One region of the Lottiidibacillus patelloidae genome, then DNA from elsewhere that is predicted to be linked to it. Evidence: riboswitches for the same ligand, from Rfam matches in the RefSeq annotation. Region 1 holds a riboswitch; the other holds the start of a gene.

Region 1 (3,477 bases):
TAATTAATAAATATGATGATACTAATGGTAATAGCCGACCATATTGCATTTTTCATATACATCGCTCCTATTCTAAGTCTCTATTAGTTATTTATTGTAAATTTTATAGTTTGTTATATTTTACCATAAAATACAAGACTAAGCTTCTATCTTATTTTGCAATCCTACTTTCTTTTTTATCGCTAACACATTTTTATACGTCACTGTCCGCCAAAGCCATTCTAACGGTCCATATTGATAACGTGCTAACCACCATTTACTAATGAAAATTTGCATGATAAATATAACTACCGTTAACAACAAGCCAACTTTATTCGTGACAGAACCATACAATCCGAAGCCATAGCTGTAAAACAATAATGTGCAAATAACAGACTGAAGAATATAATTACTTAATGATAACCGTCCAATGTATCGTAATGGCGCTAATACCTTAAGTCCTATTTTTGCTTCAACGAGTAAGACAATTGACGTTGCATAACCAATCGCCATAAGTGGTCCGCCAACACCGTCTTGGTACATGGAAGCGATAAGATTGTCTGTAAAATATGGCAGCACTTTAAGTGGTATCCCGATCGCTAATGTAATAATAGCAATCTTTTTTAATTTCTCCTTATGCTCGCTTGCTTGATGAAAGAGCTTTTCCTTTGCAAAATAAGCGCCTAATAAAAACATTGGTAGCAATGATATGACAACGAAAACCATACCAAAACCGCCGTGTACATAAAGATAATCTGAAATTCTTTGCATTGTAATTTCAACATAAGAACCACTTTGATACACATTTTCAATATCATTTGCTGATGTCGGTTTTTCAGTAAGAGAACCTGTTCCAGACATAAGTAATAACAAGCCAATCGCCAAGTATGGAATAGCAATCATAGCAATGGAATGAATTAACAGTGACTTCCCTCTAGCACTTAAAAATAAAATTAAAATAATTGCCGTAATAGCGTATGTAATTAAAATATCTCCATGCCAAATTAAGATTGCATGAATTAGTCCAAGTACTAGTAAAAAAGTAAACCTTCTCAACAAAAACGGTAATGGACGAAGCTCTTTTTCTTTTAATCTTTCATAAAAGAAAATAGTCCCGAACCCGAATAAAAAGGAAAAAAGCGTGTAAAAATTTGCCTGAGCAACAATGTCGATAAAAATAACGACTGCCTTATCCCAGAATGTTTCTGCTGCTTTTTGTTGGTCAATATATAAAAATGGTAAAAAGAAAGCTGGCATATTCACTAAAAAAATGCCGAATAACGCAAACCCCCTGACGATATCTATCGCATCGATTCGCTCTTTTGCTATGCTTGGCTTTATCAAATAAATCACACATCCTGTCATATATTTGTATCTAAATTGTATTCGCAAAAAAAATTATAATTCCTGCATAAAAACAGTTGTCACTTCGTAAAAATAGTTGTATTATTTATCTCATGCTTGAAAAAAAGAGCTAGAAATTACTTCGAAAAAAGTTTTTAAAAAAATGCTTGACGCTTTTTTTACAACCATGCTATAGTTACTTTCATAGTTCACTAACTTTATTGAGCTAAAGTATTAATTCACTAAAATAACAATTAAATAGATTGAACTCTTATCATGAGAGGTGGAGGGACTGGGCCCGATGAAACCCGGCAACCGTCAACGATTTTTGTTGAAATGGTGCCAATTCCTACAAAGCTTTTTGCTTTGGCAGATGAGAGAAAGGACCCTACATATAACCCTTTCTGCTTGTTTGCGGAAAGGGTTTTTTATTGTTTCCTTAGGGCCTTAAGTCGCACCATCATATTTACAATCCTGACTAAACCTATAAAATTACTAAAAAAGAAAGAAGGGATTAAAAAATTGATCAAATTAAACGCTGTTGAAAAAGTATTTCGCAGAAAAAAACGCCCAGCTGTAACAGCTGTTTCAAACATTAACTTAACGATCGAAAAAGGAGAAATATTTGGCATCATTGGTTATAGTGGCGCCGGGAAAAGCACCTTGTTGCGGATGATCAATCAATTAGAAAAACCGACAAGTGGAACTGTCACTGTAGGCAATGTAGACTTTACTACTCTTCGAGGGAAACAATTACGACAAGCAAGACAAAAAATTGGAATGATTTTTCAGCACTTCAACCTACTTTGGTCAAGAACTGCTGCTGAAAACATTTCCTTACCACTCGAAGTTGCCAATGTACCAAAGGCTGAACGCGATGCAAAAGTAGCCGAACTGATTAAACTAGTCGGACTTGAAGGTAGAGAAGATGCTTATCCAGCTCAACTAAGCGGAGGTCAAAAGCAACGTGTTGGCATTGCAAGAGCATTAGCAAACAACCCTAGTATCCTATTATGTGACGAAGCAACATCGGCATTAGACCCGAAAACAACGGACTCCATTTTGCAGTTGTTACTTGATATTAATAAGCGACTTGGCTTAACAATTGTCCTCATTACACATGAGTTTGATGTCATTCGCAAAATATGTAAAAAGGTAGCTGTTATGGAAAATGGAAGCATCGTAGAACAAGGTAACGTCCAACAAATCTTCCATCAGCCACGTCATCAAGCTACTAAAAGCTTTGTTAAAGGAACTGAACTGGAGGTTATTAGCAAATGATTAGCAACATCATTCCACATGTAAAGTGGGAAAAAGTAATTGATGCAACCATTGAAACACTTTACATGACAGCAGTTTCTGTTCTTGCAACATTTATCTTCGGCGTCATATTAGGGTTATTGCTCTTCTTAACATCGAAGGGAAATTTATTGGAGAATGCTTCGATTCACCGAATCATTGCTTCATTCGTTAATATTTTTCGATCAATACCATTTATCATTTTAATTATATTGCTAATTCCACTCACAAAGATTTTAGTAGGAACAATGCTGGGGGCAAATGCTGCATTACCTGCTTTAATTATCGGAGCCGCACCATTTTACGCTCGCATGGTCGAACTTGCTCTACGTGAAATTGACAAAGGAGTAATTGAAGCTTCACTAGCAATGGGAGCATCATTTAAGGATATTATTTTTAAAGTTTTACTTCCCGAAGCAATGCCCGCTTTAGTATCCGGTATTACAGTTACAGCAATTGCACTAGTAGGTTATACCGCAATGGCCGGAGTTGTCGGTGCTGGAGGACTTGGTAACTTAGCATATTTAGAAGGCTTTCAACGAAGTCATAATGACGTAACGATCGTCGCAACTATATTAATATTATTCATCGTTTTCATCATTCAGTTTATCGGTGACAAAGTCACTTTAAAAATAGATAAAAGATAAAAAATAAAAGGGGATAATTAAACATGAAAAAATTATTATTAGTATCATTCTTATCAATTATTGTAATCTTCGCTTTCGCTGGTTGTTCAAATAACGAGAACAAATTAGTTGTTGGTGCGTCTAACGTACCTCATGCAGAAATTTTAGAACAAGTAAAACCTATCTTAGCTGAGCAAGGCATTGAATTAGAAATCGTTACATTCCAAGA
Region 2 (3,477 bases), on a different contig from region 1:
CTCTGTTCCTGCAAGCTTACTAGTGTATCCAGATAAGAAATGATACATCGCTTGCTCTTTCGTTAACTTACTGATTGGAGGCAGTACTCCAAATGCATCAGCAGTTAAAAAAATAATTGTATTTGGATGACCAGCAATACTTGGCATGACAATATTATCAATAGAGTCGATTGGATATGCTGCACGCGTATTTTCTGTTAATGAAACATCATCGTAATCTGCAACACTGTTTTCTTCATTTACCATAACGTTTTCTAAAACAGCGCCAAAACGGATCGCATTCCAAATTTGCGGTTCTTTCTGTTCAGATAAATTTACACACTTTGCATAGCAGCCACCCTCAATGTTAAATACACCATTGTTTGACCAACCATGCTCGTCATCACCAATTAAACGGCGATATGGATCAGCTGATAATGTTGTTTTTCCAGTTCCTGATAAACCGAAGAATAATGCAACATCACCTTCTTCACCGATGTTTGCGGAACAGTGCATTGATAAAATATCGTTTTCAGGTAATAAGTAGTTCATAATTGAGAAAATAGACTTCTTAATTTCCCCAGCATACTCTGTTCCACCGATTAAAATAACTTTCTTTTCAAAAGAAACAATAATGAATGTTTCAGAATTCGTCCCATCAACTTCTGGGTCTGCTTTAAAGTTTGGCGCAGAGATTACTGTGAACTGTGAATCGTGTGTTTTTAATTCGTTCTCTGTCGGACGAATAAATAGTTGGTGTGCAAAAAGATTATGCCAAGCATATTCATTGATAACTTGTAGCGGTAAGCGGTACGATTGATCTGCACCTGCAAAACCTTTGAAGACGAAAAGTTCTTTTTGATCACCTAAGTAATTTAAAACTTTTGTGTATAAGTTATTAAACACTTCTTCAGAGATTGGTTGGTTAATTGGGCCCCAATCAATTTTATCTTTTACTGACTTCTCTTCAACAATAAATTTATCCTTAGGAGAACGACCAGTGTACTTGCCTGTTTCTACTCGTAGTGCACCAGTAGATGTTAATGTTCCTTCATTACGAAGCAAGGCTTTTTCAATTAACTGTGGAACGGAAAGATTAGAAAGAATATTAGAATTGCTTAAAAGATTGTTTAAAGCGTCTGCACTTTTAGTCGCACTCATTTTAGAACCATCCTTTTTTATAAGTATTTATTAATTAAATTTATTAGTATGTGACTTTCAATAAATAGTATAACATATTTATAAATATAGTCTATACTATTTAACCGATAATGTGACTTTTTAAGAAAAAAATGGATTTTTTAATGAAATAGCCTTTATTATAAACCATTTAATTATAGGAAGAAAGTCAATTTTTAGGGCATGCTAGTATTAGTCTCGGTTTTCATGTATAGCAATTGAAATGAATGCCGAAAATGTATATAGAAGAGTTTAAGCGAAGTTATTGACACTGTTTGACATAATGCGATATGATATGTCGCGAACGGATACTCTTCTTATCCCGAGCTGGCGGAGGGACAGGCCCAACGAAGCCCAGCAACCGACACCGCAGAATTACTGGTGAAAAGGTGCTAACCTGTTGCAAGACTATTGTCTTGATCGATAAGAGGTGAAAGGCTGAAAGAATTACCTTTTCCTCTATAATAGGGAAAGGATTTTTTTATGAGTTCACGAAAGGCTTTACATAATGGTTTAAGCTTTTTCTTATGTGTCACTCTTTTAAAATTGGGGATTGAGTTCCGTATCAAATAGAAGAAACTATTTAAAGGAGGAATTTTAATGGCTAACATTAGTCGTCGTCTATTTACATCAGAAAGTGTTACAGAAGGTCATCCAGATAAAATTTGTGACCAAATTTCAGATGGAATTTTAGATGCAATTTTAACACATGATCCAAATGCTCGCGTAGCGGCAGAAACTAGCGTAACAACAGGTTTAGTATTAGTAGCAGGTGAAATAACAACTACTACTTATGTAGATATCCCGAAAATTGTTCGTGAAACAGTAAGGGAAATTGGTTATACACGTGCGAAGTATGGCTTTGATGCTGATACTTGTGCAGTATTAACTTCTATCGATGAGCAATCTCCTGATATCGCACAAGGTGTAGACGTTGCCCTTGAAGACCGTGATGGTATGTCAGATGAAGCAATCGAGTCAATCGGAGCTGGAGATCAAGGATTAATGTTCGGTTTTGCTTGTAATGAAACACCGGAATTAATGCCACTTCCAATTTCATTAGCACATAAATTATCTCGTCGTTTATCAGAAGTACGTAAGGATGAAACAGTAAATTACTTACGTCCGGATGGTAAAACTCAAGTTACTGTAGAATATGATGAAAATGGCAAGCCCGTGCGTATTGATGCAATCGTTATCTCAACGCAGCATCATCCAGAAATTACGCTTGAGCAAATTAAGCAAGACTTACGTACACATGTCATTGATCCTGTTGTACCGCATGAATACATTGATGAAAAGACAAAGTTCTTTATTAACCCAACTGGTCGCTTTGTAATCGGTGGACCACAAGGAGATGCTGGTTTAACTGGTCGTAAAATTATCGTTGATACTTACGGAGGATATGCACGCCACGGTGGTGGAGCATTCTCTGGTAAAGATGCTACGAAAGTTGACCGTTCTGCTGCATATGCTGCACGTTACGTTGCGAAAAACATCGTAGCTGCTGGTTTAGCAGATAAGTGTGAAGTGCAACTTGCTTATGCAATTGGTGTAGCACATCCGGTATCAATCTCAATCGATACTTTCGGAACTGGAACAGTTTCTGAAGAAGTATTAGTTGAACTAGTACGCAGCAACTTCGACCTACGTCCAGCTGGAATTATTAAAATGTTAGACTTACGTCGTCCGATCTACAAGCAAACAGCTGCTTATGGACACTTCGGAAGAACTGACGTTGACCTTCCATGGGAGCGTACAGACAAAGTCGAAGACTTAAAAGCACAAGCAAATAAATAATTGAAAGAAGCAAGGGCTGAGGCTCTTGCTTTTTTAGTTTTATATGGCATAACAACTACGCCTCTGTCATCACCAAGGTACGATAATTGGACAGTTTTCTTTACTCTATACAGAAAAACTATATACAATAGCACTATTTTCCGATTACAATTAATTAGGATATATATGGATATAACGTATTGGAAATACATAATGAATGGATTAGGAACAAATGAAAAAGCTTTCAACTATGGAAGTTTTTTATTTATTACTTTTACTAGGAGCTTGTAGAACGTTTAACAATTCCTTTGTAGAAAAAAATGCACTAAAGATAAAAAACAAGAAGAAACAAACGATAATCATCCATTTGACACTGTAGTAGATAAGGAAGGTAATAATGAGTTTACTATTTCTGAAGTTTAAAGTAGGGTTAGTTACCGATGCAAGTGGAATTGATGATATGGCATTAAATGAGTCTGCATGGAAAGGTATTCAAGCTTTTGCTAGGTATAATGACATAGAAGGTTATGATTATTTACA

The links. Region 1 has a riboswitch for S-adenosylmethionine ahead of CIB95_RS09405 (methionine ABC transporter ATP-binding protein). Riboswitches for the same ligand answer to the same signal wherever they lie in the genome.
Region 2: linked by a shared signal. The riboswitch ahead of metK (methionine adenosyltransferase) and the one ahead of CIB95_RS09405 (methionine ABC transporter ATP-binding protein) in region 1 are both predicted to bind S-adenosylmethionine.

Annotation. Positions count from the first base shown of each region.
Region 1 is NZ_NPIA01000004.1:179,819-183,295, reverse strand. It holds gene CIB95_RS16200 (hypothetical protein) at 1-62, opposite strand, end outside; gene CIB95_RS09410 (DUF418 domain-containing protein) at 139-1,323, opposite strand; SAM riboswitch class I at 1,592-1,703, shown strand; partial or broken gene CIB95_RS09405 (methionine ABC transporter ATP-binding protein) at 1,846-2,574, shown strand; gene CIB95_RS09400 (methionine ABC transporter permease) at 2,601-3,269, shown strand; gene CIB95_RS09395 (MetQ/NlpA family ABC transporter substrate-binding protein) at 3,293-3,477, shown strand, end outside.
Region 2 is NZ_NPIA01000008.1:77,784-81,260, reverse strand. It holds gene pckA (phosphoenolpyruvate carboxykinase (ATP)) at 1-1,140, opposite strand, end outside; SAM riboswitch class I at 1,473-1,588, shown strand; gene metK (methionine adenosyltransferase) at 1,759-2,958, shown strand; gene CIB95_RS13550 (BMP family lipoprotein) at 3,335-3,477, shown strand, end outside.